Regions from separate parts of the Paenibacillus sp. TAB_01 genome, predicted to be linked through region 3. Evidence: riboswitches for the same ligand, from Rfam matches in the RefSeq annotation. Region 3 holds a riboswitch; each other region holds the start of a gene.
What was found. A riboswitch is a leader RNA that binds a small molecule or an ion and turns the genes downstream of it on or off. The one in region 3 is predicted to bind cobalamin.

Region 1: linked by a shared signal. The riboswitch ahead of ACHHV8_RS07010 ((2Fe-2S) ferredoxin domain-containing protein) and the one ahead of ACHHV8_RS26600 (ABC transporter substrate-binding protein) in region 3 are both predicted to bind cobalamin.
Region 2: linked by a shared signal. The riboswitch ahead of ACHHV8_RS23165 (hypothetical protein) and the one ahead of ACHHV8_RS26600 (ABC transporter substrate-binding protein) in region 3 are both predicted to bind cobalamin.
Region 4: linked by a shared signal. The riboswitch ahead of cobJ (precorrin-3B C(17)-methyltransferase) and the one ahead of ACHHV8_RS26600 (ABC transporter substrate-binding protein) in region 3 are both predicted to bind cobalamin.

The regions. Positions count from the first base shown of each region.
Region 1 covers NZ_JBIFNP010000001.1:1,453,962-1,458,294, reverse strand. Annotated here, with positions in the region: gene ACHHV8_RS07020 (hypothetical protein) at 227-532, shown strand; gene ACHHV8_RS07015 (LysR family transcriptional regulator) at 529-1,431, opposite strand; gene ACHHV8_RS07010 ((2Fe-2S) ferredoxin domain-containing protein) at 1,504-1,866, opposite strand; cobalamin riboswitch at 2,074-2,261, opposite strand; gene ACHHV8_RS07005 (class I SAM-dependent methyltransferase) at 2,319-3,065, opposite strand; gene ACHHV8_RS07000 (nickel ABC transporter substrate-binding protein) at 3,086-4,333, opposite strand, start outside.
Region 2 covers NZ_JBIFNP010000001.1:4,781,637-4,785,969, forward strand. Annotated here, with positions in the region: gene ACHHV8_RS23150 (ABC transporter permease) at 1-179, opposite strand, end outside; gene nikB (nickel ABC transporter permease) at 176-1,117, opposite strand; gene ACHHV8_RS23160 (ABC transporter substrate-binding protein) at 1,119-2,393, opposite strand; gene ACHHV8_RS23165 (hypothetical protein) at 2,403-2,714, opposite strand; cobalamin riboswitch at 2,857-3,051, opposite strand; gene nrdF (class 1b ribonucleoside-diphosphate reductase subunit beta) at 3,129-4,094, opposite strand; gene nrdE (class 1b ribonucleoside-diphosphate reductase subunit alpha) at 4,119-4,333, opposite strand, start outside.
Region 3 covers NZ_JBIFNP010000001.1:5,454,270-5,458,602, forward strand. Annotated here, with positions in the region: gene ACHHV8_RS26595 (FecCD family ABC transporter permease) at 10-1,044, opposite strand; partial or broken gene ACHHV8_RS26600 (ABC transporter substrate-binding protein) at 1,045-2,095, opposite strand; cobalamin riboswitch at 2,254-2,453, opposite strand; gene ACHHV8_RS26605 (hypothetical protein) at 2,479-3,003, opposite strand; gene ACHHV8_RS26610 (aspartyl-phosphate phosphatase Spo0E family protein) at 3,095-3,361, opposite strand; gene ACHHV8_RS26615 (aminotransferase class I/II-fold pyridoxal phosphate-dependent enzyme) at 3,490-4,333, opposite strand, start outside.
Region 4 covers NZ_JBIFNP010000001.1:5,705,252-5,709,584, reverse strand. Annotated here, with positions in the region: gene ACHHV8_RS27790 (NAD-dependent epimerase/dehydratase family protein) at 1-220, shown strand, start outside; gene ACHHV8_RS27785 (DUF1450 domain-containing protein) at 375-599, shown strand; gene ACHHV8_RS27780 (ferritin) at 749-1,252, shown strand; gene ACHHV8_RS27775 (hypothetical protein) at 1,589-1,801, shown strand; cobalamin riboswitch at 1,870-2,091, shown strand; gene cobJ (precorrin-3B C(17)-methyltransferase) at 2,325-4,333, shown strand, end outside.

The DNA.
Region 1 (4,333 bases), 4.0 Mb from region 3:
TATATAATATATGTGTTTCCCCAATCCGTCAACGAATTATTTTAAAGACTCCAAGCACATCATGAAGCGCTCACACAGGGCTTCGAATCCGATCCTGCAATCATGAAAACGGTGTCCGCCTAATAAAATAAAAAAACCAGTCCTGCGGTTGCTTAGTCTGCCCTGTCAAGCAGGCTTATACAAGCAGCTTGAAAACTTACATCCGTCCGGCAAGGAGGAACCTCTTATGCGATATGAGCTGCTTCATTTCTTATCCCACGTGGAAGATGAGCAACGCATGACCTCCCTCATCCGCCATTTCGGTCTCGAAGATTTCGAAACGTTCATGCACCATCTCGAATATACGAGTCCCGCAACCCGGGAACGCTGGCTCGAGCTGTGCGGCAGGGTGCTCCGGCCGGAGGCAGCTCAACGACCTGGAAGGTACTTTCGAACAGGAGACTTATCTAGGCGCAGCAAAGAGGCCGGGAACCGCATCCCCCCGCCTCTAACCATTTTATGGAGACGGAATGGTTCCGTCAGTTTCGTTTAACAGCCAATGGCCTTCCGGAGCGCTTCAATGTAAGCCGCGCCCAGCTTCGTTAACTGTGTATTTTTATGCGAGATCCAGCCGACGTGAATGGTTTCCTCGCAGTCCAGCGGAACCGGAATGATTTCATTGCCGTTCAAATCGGCGCTCAGCACCCCGGTCGAGATGGTATAGCCGTTCAATCCGATCAACAAATTGAAGAGGGTAGCCCGATCGTTCACCCGTATGCTTTTCTTATGTGAGATTGTGCTCAGAATTTCCTCGGAAAAATGAAACGAATTGTACTCCCCCTGTTCGAACGATAAATAAGGGTACTGCTGCAGCTGATCGAACGTCACGACAGACTGCTTCGCCAGCGGATGATAAATGCTGACGAAAATATGGGGCTTAGCGGTAAACAAGCCGGTAAATTGCAGGTTCGCCGCTTGGAGCATCTTCTTTATTACTTTTTCATTAAACTCATTGAGGTACAGGATACCGATTTCGCTTCGCATCGTTTTGACATCTTCAATGATTTCATACGTTTTGGTCTCGCGCAGCGCCAATTCGTATTCGTCCTGCCCGTAATCCTGGACCAGGCTGACGAACGCATTTACCGCAAAAGCATAATGCTGGGTCGACACCGAGAAATGCTGCGGGGACGGCTTCGCGTGCAGGTAGCGTCCTTCCAGAAGCTCCGCCTGCTCTATCACCTGGCGCGCGTAGCTTAAAAATTCCGCCCCTTCCTTGGAAAGGGAGATGCCCCTGTTCGTTCGTTCAAAAATGGAAATCTTCAGCTCTTCCTCCAGCTCCCGGATCGCATTGGAAAGACTCGGCTGCGAAATAAACAGCCGTTTGGCGGCTTCATTGATGGAGCCGCGGTTGGCGACCTCGATAACATACTTTAATTGCTGTAAAGTCAAGCGGCTCCCCCTTTCCGTAAGTTCTTTGTCCTAACCAGTCCCTCTCATTATACAGCCGGGTCACCGGCCGTGCTAATGGCGAGGAACGCCTTTGGCGCCGCTGCCTGTAGGAACAAATCGTTCGTTCCGATACGAATAAGCCATTCGTTCATACAGCGGCCTGCCTTGGAGCAAATGCTCCCTTACGAGCAGCCTTGCGCTCTCCGGTCCGATATCCTTATACCAGATGCCTTCCGGATATACCGTGACGACACATGCGTCCTCACAGCGGCCGTTGCACCTGGTTCTGGTCGTATGAATAAGATTCTCCGCTCCATGCAATGCGACCTCTTCCCGTAAAGCAAGCGTAACCTCGTCTCCCTGCTTGCGCAGACAGCTTCCTCCATTACAAATAAGGACATGATGCTGCGTACCCGATAAGTCCCATGTAGCCATGCTTCCTCCCCTTTCCCCTTATTCCCCTCTGTTTACTTCACTTCCAAATGGCTGAATGGATAATCATACTTGCTGTTCATCCATTTCCATCAACAAAAAAGCCCGCCTCTTCATCAAGAGGCAGGCGTCCGTGCACAGCTAAATAAAACGAGATACTCCAATCATCATCGTCTTCCATGCACACCACTCCTTTTCTCCGAAGGCTTTGTTTGGTGCAACCATCAGGTAGGTCTTCTGGCTTCCGTATCGTCATCGCCCTCAGTCTTCCCCAAATTTCTTTGAGTGACATCGTTGAAGGCAACTCCCCGGTTACAGCGGCGGGACCGCTTGGGATTTACACCCAATTCCCTGTTACTCTTTGCTTTCGCAAAGACACCTGATCTTTATCATATTCACTTGTCTTACTGTCCATCATATAGGGAATGAATAAACAGTGCAAGCACCATAAAATTCTATTTTTCCGCAACCAGCATGAACATCGGCGTCGATTTGAATTTCACCTGGCTTTCTTCGTCCCATGCTTTGTCCGTCACATCGATCTCGCAGTAAAACTTCGAATAGCCAATTTTCATCAACGTATCGAAATCCCACTGCGGACGAAGCCTGCTGCACATCGGCATGCGTTTTCTATACTCATGCATTTCATCGGTGTAATGCTGTGCCGGTTTATTGAACCTGGCCTCATATTCGCGCTTATCCTCCTCATGCTTTCTCATATATTCCTCGTCAAAATAACGCATGTTCCAGTTGGCATCGAAAATGATGACTCTTCCGTTGGGACGCAGGACGCGTCTCCATTCGCGGTACGCTTTCTCGGCATCGATCAGCGTCCATGTGACATTCCGGCTAATGATCAAATCGAGGGACTCGTCGGCAAAATCCAATTGATGTCCATCCGATACGTGAAAGCTCGGCTGTACTCCTTCATGCTGTGCGTTCATTCGCGCTTGCTCTATCATCTTTTCCGTACAATCGACTGCAGTAACCCGATGCCCGGCAAGCGACATGATGATTGCAAAGAAACCGGGGCCTGTTCCCACATCCAATATATCCAACGTTCCCGTGTGAGGAGCATGGGCAAGGATCATATCGATCCATGCCTGCTTCATCGAGATGCTGCCCAGCTCGCCCTTCACACTGTTGCTGTAATTAACGGCACCGTCCGTCCAATTTTTTTCAATTCTTTGCTGAAGCTCCATAAGATCCTCCTAGATCGCGTTTAGTTGGCGGCAATATCCAGCTGGCTCCATTCAATCGGCGCATAGCCGTTGACGCCGGTTTTAAAGCCTTGAACCCTGGAGCTCACCGCAAAGGTCGTCACAGGATAGTACAGCGGAATGCACACCACTTCGTCATGCATGATTTTGAACACTTTGTCATAGTTCTCCTGCCTCTTCTTCTCATCCATCGTCTGCAGCGTTTCGTTGATGCTCTCGACCAAACGCTCGTCATACCATACACGCGCCTTGTTATTCGCATTGAATATGGTAAAAAATTGCAGCAGGTCGCTGTGCGGCAGCCAGGAGTCAGAGGAGGTACGCTGGATCAATATATCAAACTTGCGGCTCTTTACTTGAGCGTCCGCATAAGCGTTCGCATCCAGCACATTCAGATTGGCTTTGACCCCGATCCCTAGAAGCTCCGATTGAATAAATTCGCACATCGGCTTCCATTCGGGAAACATATCGGTCGTCAATACGAAGCTGATCTCCAGCGGTTTGCCGTCTTTCTCTACAATGCCGTCCCCGTTCGTATCCTTGAAGCCGGCCTGCTCGAGCAATTGCTTCGCTTTCGGCTTGTCATACTTGTACCACTGGTTATTTTCCTTGGTCACATACGGCACGCTGTACTGGTTCAGTCCGTCCGCCGCCTGCCCGATCCCGTTCAGCAGCTTGCTGACCATGCTTTCCTTGTTAATGGCATAATTAAATGCCAGTCTGACGTTTTTATCCTGAAACACCGGATTATCCTGGTTGAAAATAATGAATTGAGAGCTCATCGTCTGATCGTTGTAGACGGTGATGCTGCTGTCTTTTTTCAGCGCCTCGATGCTGTCCAGCGGGATCTTACCCAGCAGGTCTCCCCCAATGATATCCACTTCCCCGCTCTGAAGCGCCATGATTCTGGCCTGGCCTTCCGGAATTACTTTAAATACGATACGATCCAGCTTCGGCTTCCCGCCCCAATAATACGGGTTCGGAACGAGGACGAATTCCTGATCCTTTTTGTAGCTTTCGAGCATCCAGGGCCCCGTCCCAACCGGCTTGGTGAATTTCCCCATCGGGTCGCCCTCGACCGCTTGAATCGAGCTCGGGCTCAGAAACCGGACGGGTCTTGGAAACGAAAGCTCGGTTAGTATAGGGTAGGCTTGGTTTGTAAAAACCATCTTGACCGTATATTTATCTACCGCTTCCATGCTTTCCACGTTAACCGAGGTCAGAGCGGCATGAAGCTTGTTATTCACCCA
Region 2 (4,333 bases), 670 kb from region 3:
AGCGGAGCGAGACGCTCCGACATCTGAACCTGATTGAGGTCATACGGCGCGATCCAAGGTGCCAGGAAGCTGCATAATAATACGAACAGAAGCACGAGACATGCGAACCCGGCAGCCCCCTTCATCAGCGTTTCATTGGCGGGGCCCCCATTCAAGCCGCGTTTCAGCTTCAGCTTCATTGAAGCTTCCCTCCCAGCCTCAATTGCGGGTGTATCACAAGATAGGAGAAATCAACCAATACATTGAAGGCGACATAGACAAGTCCCGTAAATACGACATAGCCCTGTATCACAGGGTAATCTCTGCGAAAGATCCCATCCATAGCGAATCTTCCTATTCCCGGTATGGCAAAAATCACTTCCACAATGACCGAACCGCCCAGAATGGCTCCAAAGTATGAACCAATGACGGTAATGAGCGGAATCATCGCGTTACGCAATGCATGAATGAGTAATATGCGTATGTCGCGCAGTCCTTTGGCTTTGGCGGTTACTATATAAGCCTGATTCCATACCTCAAGCAGAGCCGCGCGTGTTAAGCGCATCAGCACCGCACTCGTTCCTGCTGCCAATACGATGGCGGGCATGATGAGGTGCTTTATCGTTCCATAACCGCTGGTCGGCAGCCAGTGAAGCTTTTCGGAGAATACCGTGATCATCAGAATAGCCAGCCAGAACCCGGGGATGGAAACCAACGATAATGCTGCAATTCTAGCTGTATGATCCACGGCCGTATTTTTCATTAGAGCCATCAGCATGCCCAGTGGAATCCCTGTCCCAACGGCAATGATTAGAGCCATGCCCGACACGCTTAACGTGACGGGCAGCCGGCGAAGGAGTTCTCCGCTCACGGATTCTTTCGTCATGTAGGATGTTCCCAGATCCCCGTGACAGGCTCTCCACAGCCAATGAATATATTGGACCGCCATCGGATCGTTCAGTCCAAGCTCCGCTCGCTTGGCATCGATCTCGGACTGCGTCGGCTCGTTGACCCCATTCAAGGTTAAAGCTTCGACCGCAGGATCTCCGGGCGAAGCTGCACTTAAAGCAAAAGCTATTAAAGAAATACCCATCATGACCGGAATGGCTGCCGCTATCCGTCTCAAGAAGTACATCATCTTAAGAGGCCCACTTGAGCTCGGGAAGCGTCGTTCCGTAAATCGTCGCTTTATAGCCTGTAATTTTCTTGTTGTAAGCAATCAAGCTGGCATCGTTAAAGAGGGGAATCGTCGGTAGATCGGATGCGGCAATCGTCTGAAGCTCGTTATAGATGTTTTTCCGCTCGTCCATACTCAAGGTGGTTTTCACTTGATTGAGCAGCTGGTCCACTCTGTCATTCTTGTATCCAAGGCTGTAGCTCTTATTGCTGGAGCCCGTGCTGGATAAATAGTTGGTGAACAGCGTATACGGATCTCCGTTCGGCAATCCTTGTGTGGCGAGAGCCAAGTCATAATCCCCTTTGGACTGCGCTTCCTTGAATGCCGCCCCGTCCAGAATCCGGATATTGACGTCCAGCTGCAAATCCTTCAATACGGACTGGAACAGCTCCGCTTGCGCTTTATAAGGATAGCGGTCCAAGCCATAGGTCGGAACGATCAGATCGATGCTTTTTCTTTGACTGCCAAGGACTTCAACAGCTAATTTCTTCGCTTCCTCCGGGCGGTAGTCCGGCTTCATATCTTTATAGAAAGGCGAGGTGTTATTCAAGAAATTCACCGTGGCCGTTGGATAACCCAGGTAAAGCTCCTTCACTAACTGCTGACGGTCGATCATCATGCTAACGGCTTGACGCATATTGGGGTTATCGAAAGGCGCTTTTTTCCCATTAGGGTGCAGGTAGTGAGAGATCGTCGATTTGGTCGCCGATATTTCGAATTGCGAATCCTTCAGCAGCTCCTTCGCTAAGGTCGGCGGGATCGCGCCCAAGTCCATCACCCCCATAATTTCGCCGGACTTCAGCGCAGCAAGCCTGGTATCGGGATCTGGAATCACGCGAACGCGAATCCGCTTGGCAGCCGCTTTCTCCCCGTAATATCCGTCAAAGGCTTCCAGCAGGGCATATTGATCCTTCTGATGCTCGACCAGCTTGAAAGGGCCCGTCCCTTGCGGGAGTCCGTTGAAATCTCCCTTTTCATTGAAATTTTTGGGACTATAGATCGGGCTGGAGAAATTCACCATCGAATACAGCAAGGTCGGCTGCGGATTTTCAAAGACGAGCTTGAAGGACATGTCGTCGATTTTGACGACGTCTTTTAATCCTGGATAGGAGCTTTTGATATCTAACGTATAGAACGGTGAACTCTTGGGGCTGACCTGCTTGTACCGGTTAAAGTTAGCGATCACCGCATCGGCATTCAGCTTCTCGCCATCATGAAATTTGACATTCTCCCGCAGCTGAAAGGTTCACTCTTTGCCATCCTGCGACATGGTCCAAGACTTGGCCAGCTTGGGAGCAGGCTGTCCGTCCTCGGACGCTGTAATTAAAGGCTCCCACACATAAAGAATGGTGCTCGTATAATAAGCATCCTGAGGTCCTGGAGCCAGGTCGCGCGGAGCGGCCAGAACCACTTCTTCCGGGTGCGCGCTGCCGGATGCAGGTGATGAATTAGCTTGTGGCTGCGCAGCCGGACTGCATCCCACTATCGCAAGGAGTAAACACAGGGCAAGCAAGACAAGCTGAAGCGTGATTTTGTTGCGTGTAAATGAATGAAGCATGACTAAGATTCCTTCTCTCTTTCTGAAGTAAAATGCAAAAAAGACATCTTTACCCAGAAGTGAAGAAAGGTAAAGATGCCCCGATTGTTGAGAAACAAACGACAAGCCGTCCTTAACACTTCCCTATCTTCCGTAGGTAAAAGCAGTGCTGACAGAACAGGCAGGTCTCCTGGCTCTGGATTCTTCATCTTCAGCAGCCTTCCCGGTTCGATCCTAAGACCAGTGGCATCGTTGCTGAGACTCTTCCATTACAGTGGCGGGACCACGTCGGCATTGCACCGAACTTCCCTTTTAAGCTTTAGCTGCCGCTAAAGCACCTTGTTCCCACAATATGCAATTATGAATTTCGGTTGAAATCTATCTGATCATATATTAAAATTCCGTTTTGGGCAAGCGCTGGCGCTGGCGCCAGCGTCAATCGCCGAACAGAAAATCATCATCCGTCAACGTTTCCACATTCACCGTCCGAATATAGCCGTTGCCTTTCTTGGAGAAGAAATCGTGCTGCTTCGTGCGGGTATTGATCCCGTTGAGGACAATCGGATTAATCTCTTCGTCCGGGAATAACGGCTCCAGCCCCAGATTCATCATTGCCTTATTCGCGTTGTAACGCAAGAAGGCCTTCACTTCGTCCGTCAAGCCCACAGCGGAATACAATGCCTCGGTGTACTGCTCCTCATTGCTATGCAAATAACGCAGAAGGCCTTGCAGCGTCTCATAAGCGGCCTGCTGCTCGTCCTCATCCATCTGGGCATAAAGCTCCTGAGCCAGCATGCCTACGTACAAGCCGTGAATGCTTTCATCGCGGAGAATCAGATTGATAATCTCTCCGCTGCTCGTCATTTTGCCTTGCCCGGCCAAGTAGAGCGGATAAAAGAAGCCGCTGTAGAACAAGTAGCTTTCCAGCAGCACGGAAGCGGCCATCGCCAGATACAAATCTTTGCGCGAAGTGATGCCGTTATAATATTGGGAGATCGTCTCCGCCTTCGTCTGCAGGAAACGGTTGTTCTCAATCCATTGGAAGATGGCGTCGATCTCTTCTGTCGAAGCTAAGGTCGTAAAAATACTGCTGTACGATTTGGCATGGATTTGCTCCATCATCCCCATAAAACCGAGAACGGCTTTGCGCTGCAGCCCGTCAACCAATTCAAGAATTTTCGGCATGCCGACGCCGCCCTGCACGGTATCCAGCAAAGTCAGCCCGCCGAGCACCTTCATGTACAGCTCCCGCTCCGCTTCGGTTAAGGTCAGCCAGGACATTTTGTCGTCGGACAGCGGGATTTCCTCATCCGTCCAAAACTGCATAATATTTTGCTTCCAGAATGTATCTGTAAACTCGTCATCGGGACGGTTCCAGTTCACTGCTTTCCAGACACTCATTGCTGTCACTCCTCTCCAGCTTTCTTATACGGAACAACTGATGCACTCTTCGACGGAAAGATGGTTCGTCCGGGTGTAATAAAGAGACTTCAGTCCTTTCTTGGCTGCGTAAATATAATATCTTGCGAGCTGTCTCGTCGTCACATCGCTATTAACGTGCAGGACTGTGGATATGCCTTGGTTCACATGCACTTGAATGGCTGCGATCAAATCCAGCACCTTGAATTGATCCATCTGAT
Region 3 (4,333 bases):
TGCGGCACTTTAACCGGCCGTTTTCTTCTGCCGTCTTAATAAGTAGGCAAAGAACGGCGCCCCGAGCAGCGCCGTGACGACCCCGAGCGGAATCTCCATCGGGCTCAGCACGGTACGCGCCAGCGTATCGGCCCACAGTACGTACAGCGCCCCTCCAAGCAAAGAAAGAGGCAGCAGCAGCCGGTAATCCGCTCCTATCATCAAACGCAGCAAGTGAGGCACGATAAGCCCTACAAAGGCGACGACACCTGACACGGACACCGCAGCAGCCGTCACCAGCGTTGCGGCTATCAGCACGACCAGCTTTGTCCTCTCCACGTGTACACCCAGATGTGCCGCCTGCCGCTCGCCCAAAGCGAACAAGTTCATCGAGCGGCCATAGCCGAGCAGAATCAGCGCCCCGACAGCCAAATACGGCAGCATCACGCCGGAATACGCCCAGCCCCGGAGCGCTAAACTGCCCATCAGCCAGAAGACGATCTCATTGACGACCTGCTTCGACATAGCCACCATCAGAGACACGAAGGAGCCGAGGAAAGCCTGCATCACGACACCGGATAAAATCACCGTTTCCCGCTGCAGCTTGCCGTCCGAACGGGCCAGCGCGATGACAATGACCAGCGAGATACCGCCCGTCACAAAAGCCACTACAGGCACCGACCAAGAGCCGAGCAATGCGAACTGCAGCCCGGTCAGAATCAAAAAGGACGCCCCCACCGCGGCTCCAGACGAAACGCCGAGCGTATAAGGGCTCGCCAGCGGGTTGCGCAGCACCCCCTGGAAGGCGGCTCCGGCGATGCCGAGCGAAGCGCCGACACAGATTGCAAGCACGACGCGCGGCAGCCGCACGCGCCATATAATTTGATCCGCCGATGCCTGCCAATCCGGTGTCACATACCCGTGAATCCATGGCACATGATGGGCCAGAATTCCCCATACCTGCAGCAGGGGCAGCCGTACCGTACCGATCGATAAACTGAACGAAGCCGACAGCAGCAGGAGAAGGCAGCCGGCTCCGCCCCATAAACAGAGCTTCCGTCTCATCTACTTCACCAGCTCGGGATAGATTCCTTTAGCGACCTCCAGTAAGCCCTGTGTAATCCGCCGGTCCCGGACGGCTGATCAAATTTTGATCCAGCCCGACCAGCCGGTTGTTTTTAATCGCATCGATGCCCGCCCAGCTGCTGCGCTCCCTAATGATTTGATCCATCGTTTTTTTGGATTTCTCATCAATTAAATTATTCGGGTATAAAATGACTTGGGGATTGTCGGCAATGATTTGCTCCTCATTCATTTGGGCAAAGCCCTTCACATTGGAAGCGACATTGATCCCTCCGGAGAGCGTGATCAGCTCGTCCATAAACTCTCCCTTGCCGACCGTCCAGCCCGGCGAAAATTCAATCAGCACCCGCTTTTTCTGCTCCGGCTTCAAATCCTTCACGGCATCGGTCACCTTCTGCAGGTCGGCCTTCATGCCGGCAACGAGCTTCTCCGCCTGCTCCTGCTTGTCGAACAGCTGCCCGAAGATCAGGATGTTGTTCATTACATCCTCCACCGTCTTCGGATCTACCTTGAACACATTCACCTGAAGGCTGCGCAGCTTATCCACTACCGGCACAGGCAGCGACACGCCGGACAGCACGACGTCCGCATTCGCGGCAATCAACGCTTCCTCGTTCGGCTTGACGATGCTCCCCATCTTCGGCTTGCCTGCCGCCTCCGCAGGATAATCGTCGTAATCGGAGACGCCGACAACTTTGTCTCCCAGCCCTAGAGCAAACAGCGTTTCCGTCTCGCTCGGCGATACCGAAACGATGCGCGCCGGAGCTTTAGCGAACGTGAACTCTTGTCCCGTCGCATCCTTGACTTTAAAAGGATACACTGTCGCCTTGGCTCCGGCGGACGCCCCCGTCCCCGCTTGCCCACCTGTATTGGCGCCTGCGCCCGCTTTAGGGGGATCGGCCAAATCGCCCGCTCCCGGCGTTTTCGGCTTCTCGCCGCAGCCTGCAAGACTCCATGCCAGCGTCAGCCCCAGAAGCGCCGCAGCCCCTTTACGCAGCCACCGCTTCCCTGTTGTTTCCCGTGTTGCCTTCATTATTCCGCACTCCTATCGATCATGGTTTGCCAAACAAAAAAACCTTCGTTCCTTTTCGGCGAAAAGAAACCAAGGGCATAACGACCTCCAATGGCCGTCCTGCCTGAACAGACAGAGCAACCATTGGCTCGCGACGCTCCTTTTTCCTCGAAAGGGGACAGTCTTCGTTCGTACAGGCAGGTCTCCTGACTTATGGGGAGCTGCAGACTTCCTCGCCTTCCCGCTGAAGTAAGAGCAGTGGCTTCCTGAGGGTCATCCCCAATAACAGTGGCGGGACCGTGCCGGATTCGTACCGGCTTCCCTTTTAACTTGAATCGCATCTCGTATGCGAATAAGCACCTGTTCGATGTATGAAATGAGACAAGCCGCCCGAGCGGCTCAGTCTATTTTTGCGCGATCACTTTGATCACTTGCATGACTTTATCCTGATTCTTCGCGTTTGCCGGAACGAAGGCGACCAGGTCCTTGCCGTTCAGCTTCAATTCCGTAAACCATTTGGTCTGCTCCAGCGGAATGCCGTACAAATGCTTTTCCGTCTTTCCGTCCACCGGAAGCTCCAGCACGCCTGATGGGAAGTCCTCCTGCTTCGCAATGTTGTCGAGGCTGACGTATCCTCCCTGCTTGCCTATCACATTGAACTGCTCCGCCGGAACGATGATAATCCCGTTATCTCCTGCAGCTATTTCCACAATCAGCTTTTCCATAGAGAACACAGGTACGGTCAATACGCTCACCGTCGGCGCCTGCCCTACCTTCGCTTGGAGCGCGGCCTGCAGCTTATCTCCTACTTCGTTAGGTACCCCGTTCTGCCCCATCATAAAAATAGGCACGTCCGCTTTCGGGTCATTCCCGCAGCCGGCCAGCGCCAGCATCAACAGCATGAAGATCAGCAGCCATTTCCCTCTCATAGTCCCTCTCCTATCTGATGAAAAACACTATACTATCAGCCACCATCATATCATAAGTGAGAGCGCTCTTTCAAAAAAAAGAAGAACCGCATTAACGGTTCCTCTTGTTACGGTTCATATATTCATTGATCTTCAAGTCAAGCATCATGCTGATCTCCACAACTTCAGAAGAGGTTAAGCTTTTGTCTATCTGGACCCGCTTTTCTAATTCCATTCGCAATTGATAAATCTCTTCTTCTAAAGATAAGGCAGAAGATGATTGCTTCTTTTTCCCAAAAATCCACTTGGCCTGTTGATCCTTCTCGCGAACCCAACCCATATTCAAATACTGCCGAAGCTGATATTCCGGAAAAGCCATTTGTCATCCCTCCTTAACCACGTATCTTTAGACAAGATCGTTTCATAGAAATAAAAATTCATGAAATATTTCTTTACTATAAAGATACCAGCTTTTTCCGAGGTTGCAAATGACTACTTTTGTCGAATTTACAGTTTTTGTATAAATTTACCGATCCGTTCGATCGCCTCGATCAATTGAGTGACGGAAGTCGCGTAGGAACAGCGTACAAAGCCTTCTCCACCCAGCCCGAACACGTTGCCCGGCACTGCCGCAACCTTCGCTTCATACAGCAGCCGTTGAGCAAATTCCTCCGAGGTGAGCCCTGTGGAAGCAATCGAAGGAAACGCATAAAATGCGCCTTGAGGCTCGTGGCAGGTTAAGCCGATTTCACGGAAGCCCTGAACGACCAGCCGCCGACGTTGGTTGTATGACTCGACCATGTGGTCCTTTTCTTCCAGTCCGTTCTTCAAAGCTTCCAGTGCCGCAACCTGTCCCATGGCCGGAGCGCACATCACAGTGTACTGGTGAATCTTGAGCATAGCGGAGATCAGGTCACGATGACCGCAGGCATAACCCATGCGCCAGCCGGTCATAGCGAATGCTTTGGAAAAACCGCTGACCAGAATCGTCCGATCCTTCATGCCCGGCAGCGAGGCGAAGCTCACGTGCTTCTGCTCATAAGTCAGCTCCGCATAAATTTCGTCGGAAATGACGATAAGATCGTGCTCTTCGACGATCTTCGCAATCGGCAGCCAGTCTTCATAGGTCATAATGCCGCCGGTCGGGTTGCTCGGATAGCACAGAATCAGGATTTTGGACTTCGGCGTCAAGCTTGCCTTTAACGATTCCGGCGTCAGCTTGAAGTTGTCCTTCGCGAACGTTTCGATCCCTACGGGAATGCCGCCGCCGATCTTCGTAATAGGCGAGTAGGAGATATAGCAAGGCTCCGGTATCAAGATTTCATCGCCGGGCACGATGAGCGCGCGCAGC
Region 4 (4,333 bases), 250 kb from region 3:
TATGCCTGCGCGTCCGGAGGATTTCGTTCACCTCTGCGTATCGAACAAGAAGGCGGAGGAGCAATTCGGATGGCGGCCGCGGATCAAGCTGCAGGAGGGATTGACGCAGATCGTAGGGGACTACATGTACAGGCGGTTTATGGATGCGCTCCATAACGGCATAACGTGCTCGGACGCCAGGCCGCATGCCCATGATTTGGTCAAGGAAACGGCCAGCTAGTCATCTAAAAAGGAAAAAAAGGAAACAGCAGCTTTATTTTTTGCGGCTTTGGGGCTTGTCGGATGCTTATTCCTGTATTGACAATGATAATGAGAACCATTATCATTTGAGATAGGTTCTTACCGAGCGACGACGACAGGGAGTGCTGAGCCATATGAAAATTAAGTACTGCTGTAAAAACCTGAAGCAAGGCTCCAAATCCGTTTACAAAGCCATGAAGAGCAAGTTTCCGGATATCAAGCACAAGAAACGCGATTGTCTCGGCAGCTGTAAGGCCTGTTCGAAAGGCTGCATGGTATTGTTCGGCAAGTCGGAGCAGCTGATTTGCGCCCCTTCGGCGAAAAAGCTCTATAAAGAACTGAAAAGCAGAATCGGGTAGCTTCCCGCGGAAAGGAGCGATTCTTGATGACTTTTTTATGGATCCTCTCTCCTGCGCTGTTCGTTGCAATAGTATTGGTTTTATTGTATATTTCGGGAATGAGAGCGAAATAACTACAATAGACCCATAGGAAGGTGGATACCCACTTGATGTCAGATGAGCTGTTCCAGGCATTGAACGAACAGATGAACTTTGAGTTTTATTCCTCGCAGGTATACTTGGCGATGGCTGCCTATTGCTCCGGTGAAAGTTTGGATGGTTTTGCCAATTTCTTTATCGTTCAAGCCGAAGAAGAACGGTTCCATGCGATGAAAATGTATAAATATTTGAATGACCGCGGACGGCGTGCGACCATTGCCGGGATGGACAACCCGAACAACGATTATCATTCTGTGCTCCAGGTGTATGAGCATGGCTATGAGCATGAGCAAATCGTTACGAAGCGGATTTATCATTTATCCGATCTGGCGCTGAACGAGCGTGAGCATGCTACGATGCAGTTTCTCAAATGGTTTATCGATGAGCAGGTGGAAGAAGAAGCGATGTTTGACAGCATCATTCAGAAGCTGAAGCGCATTGACAGGGACAGCAACGCTTTCTACATGCTGGATGCGGAATTCGCGCAGCGTGTCTTCACACCGCCGACCGCCTAACCTATTCTATTGGTACATATATAAAGTCAACCAAGCTGCTGCGCCATAAGGTGCGGGCGGCTTTTTTTTCGTGGCTGCTATTCGAAAATCGGCTTATGCCGGGCCCGAGGGTGAGGACGGATGCAGCGGATGAATAACGGACTATGACTGCGGTCTTAGCGGAACATGACTATCTTCATAAAGATTTATTTATAGTTTCCGTTTCGACAAAAATACTGAGGATCCTGAAGCGGAGGCCTCCAGCAAGTGACATTATTTTTTGACAGCTTCCGGTATACTGAAGTTATACAAGCACACGCGATGTAAAGTGAATTGGATGGAGTGTGGTCAATAAGTATGCAGGGGCAAACCAAGACAATTGATATCAAAGTCATTTTGGAGCAGCTTCGGATCCCGCTGGAATCGTTTGAAGCAGCGTCTGCTGTGCCGAATCCGGGAGCCTTTTTACCGACGACGCCAGAAACTCAGAAAGAATTATGGAATGTTGCAGGAGCCTTCTTCAGCCTGGACATAAAAAAACGGGATGCCCGGTGTTCGCAAACTCCTTAATTGCCCCTGCGGATACCCCCTTGTCTGGACAAATCTTGACTCCCAGTGATATGATGAAGTTTAAACAACTGCATATCATTGAAATAGGTGCTGAGCGGGATGCAATCCCGTTCGGTTTAAAAGGGAAGCCGGTGCAAATCCGGCGCGGACCCGCCACTGTAAGGAGCGCCGATACGATTATCGGCAGTCTTTCCGAGATGTAAACGCCACTGGGCTTCAGATCTAAAGCCCGGGAAGGCATCGGTAAGAATGCTCCAAGTCAGGAGACCTGCCTAGCTTCAGAACACTGTTGACCTACGAGGATTTAGGGAGGTGTTAGAGATCGGCTTATCAAAGGGGCGGACGGTACGGTTGTACTGCGAGCGGCCGCCGGAGACGGATAATGATTACAGAAGCATTTCTAACACATTGCGCATGTGTTGGGAATGCTTTTTTTAGTTGTGCTTCGAATGGACTAGACTTCGACTTTTATCATAGTCCTTAATATGAGGACAATACAATGTAGATGGGGAGGCCCGGCGTGATGGCAGGCAAATTGTTAATTATCGGCTTCGGACCCGGCAGCTTTGAGCATATTACCAAGCGGGCGCGCGAAGCGATTCAGGAAAGCGAAGTCATCATCGGCTACAATACCTACGTGGATCTGATCCGGGGACTGCTGTCGGACCAGTCCGTCGTGCGTACGGGAATGACGGAGGAAGTCAGCAGAGCGCAGGAAGCCGTCCGTCAGGCGGAAGCCGGGAAGAAGGTAGCGGTTATTTCGAGCGGCGACGCCGGAGTCTACGGCATGGCCGGACTGGTCTATGAAGTGCTGATGGAAAAAGGCTGGAGCCGCCAGCATGGCGTTGAGGTGGAGATTATCCCCGGAATTTCGGCGATCAATTCCTCGGCTTCCCTGCTTGGGGCTCCTGTCATGCATGATGCGTGCACGATCAGCCTGAGCGATCATTTGACCCCTTGGGAGCTGATCGCCAAACGGGTGGAGGCTGCCGGCATGGCGGATTTCGTTATTGCGCTGTATAACCCGCGCAGCGGGAGACGCACGCGGCAAATCGTGGAAACCCAGCGCATTCTGCTGAAATACCGCTCGCCAGACACGCCGGTCGGTATTGTCAAAAGCGCCTATCGCGACCGTCAGCATGTGGTGCTGACGAATCTGCGGGATATGCTGGATCATGACATCGGCATGCTGACGACCGTCATTATCGGTAATTCGTCGACGACCGTATACGACGGCCTGATGATTACGCCGCGCGGTTACCAGCGCAAGTACACGCTCGGAGCGGACGTACAGCCGCTTCGTCCGCATCAGCGGCTTCAGGAGGCTGCCGAGCCGTGGGCATTGAGGCAAACGGACGGCCTGCTGCAGGATCAGGGCGACGAGGACTGGGCCTGGGAGGAGCCGGACGACGATGAATGGTCGGAGGCGGAGATGCGTGAAGCAGGAGACAGCCGGCTCGCAGGCGGAAACGCGGCGGCAGGAAGCGGAGCGCAGGCGCCCGGCGGCGGAGTACTGCCCACGGGAGCGGAGCGAGGGCCGTCGGGCAGTGCGGCGGACGGAGCAGCGCGTGGTGCGAGCGTAGGCGGAGTGCCGGCAGCGAGTGCCGAGCATGGCCCGGCAGGGCCTGCAGCGGACGGAGCAGCGCGTAGTGCGAGCGTGGGCGGAGTGCCGGCAGCGAGTGCCGAGCATGGCCCGGCAGGGCCTGCAGCGGACGGAGCAGCGCGTAGTGCGAGCGTAGGCGGAGTGCTGGCAGCGAGTTCCGAGCGTGGCCCGGCAGGGCCTGCGGCGGACGGAGCAGCACGTAGTGTGAGCGTGGGCGGAGTGCTGGCAGCGAGTTCCGAGCGTGGCCCGGCAGGGCCTGCGGCGGACGGAGCAGCACGTAGTGTGAGCGTGGGCGTGCTGACAGCGGTGGCAGAGAGCAGCGCAGCGGTGGCGGTTCAGGAGCGCAGCCCCGCCAGCCCGGCCGCGTCTCTGATGCTGGCGCTGGAGGCGCTGCAGCTGGCCGACAGGGCCAAGGGCGTAGAGACTCCCCCGGCGCAAGGTCTTGCGGGCGCGGGCTTGTTCCGCCAGCAGTCGATTTTTGAGCTAGCGGTCAGTCCGGGCGTCGTCGAGAAGAAGTTTACGGCGAAGCAGATGCTGACCCTGGCCGATGTGGTCGGTGAAAAGGGCACGATGGAATACACGCCTCATCATCAGATGATTGTGCGCATCCCGACCGACAATCCCGAGGCCGTCACGTCCAGACTTCGGGCGGAAGGCTTCCTGCTTGCGCCGATCGGCGATGTGGCGCAGCTGAAGGCGTGCGACTTCTGCAACGCCGAGAAAGGCGACGCGATCCCTTACGCGGAGGAGATTCAGGAGCGCCTGGGCGGCTTGCGCGTGCCGAAGGAGCTGCGCATCGGCTTGAACGGCTGCGGTATGGCTTGCTACGGCGCAGTGAATGAAGATATCGGCATCGTGTACCGCAAAGGCAAGTTCGATCTGTTTCTTGGAGGCAAGACGGTGGGACGCAATGCCCATCCGGCGCAGCC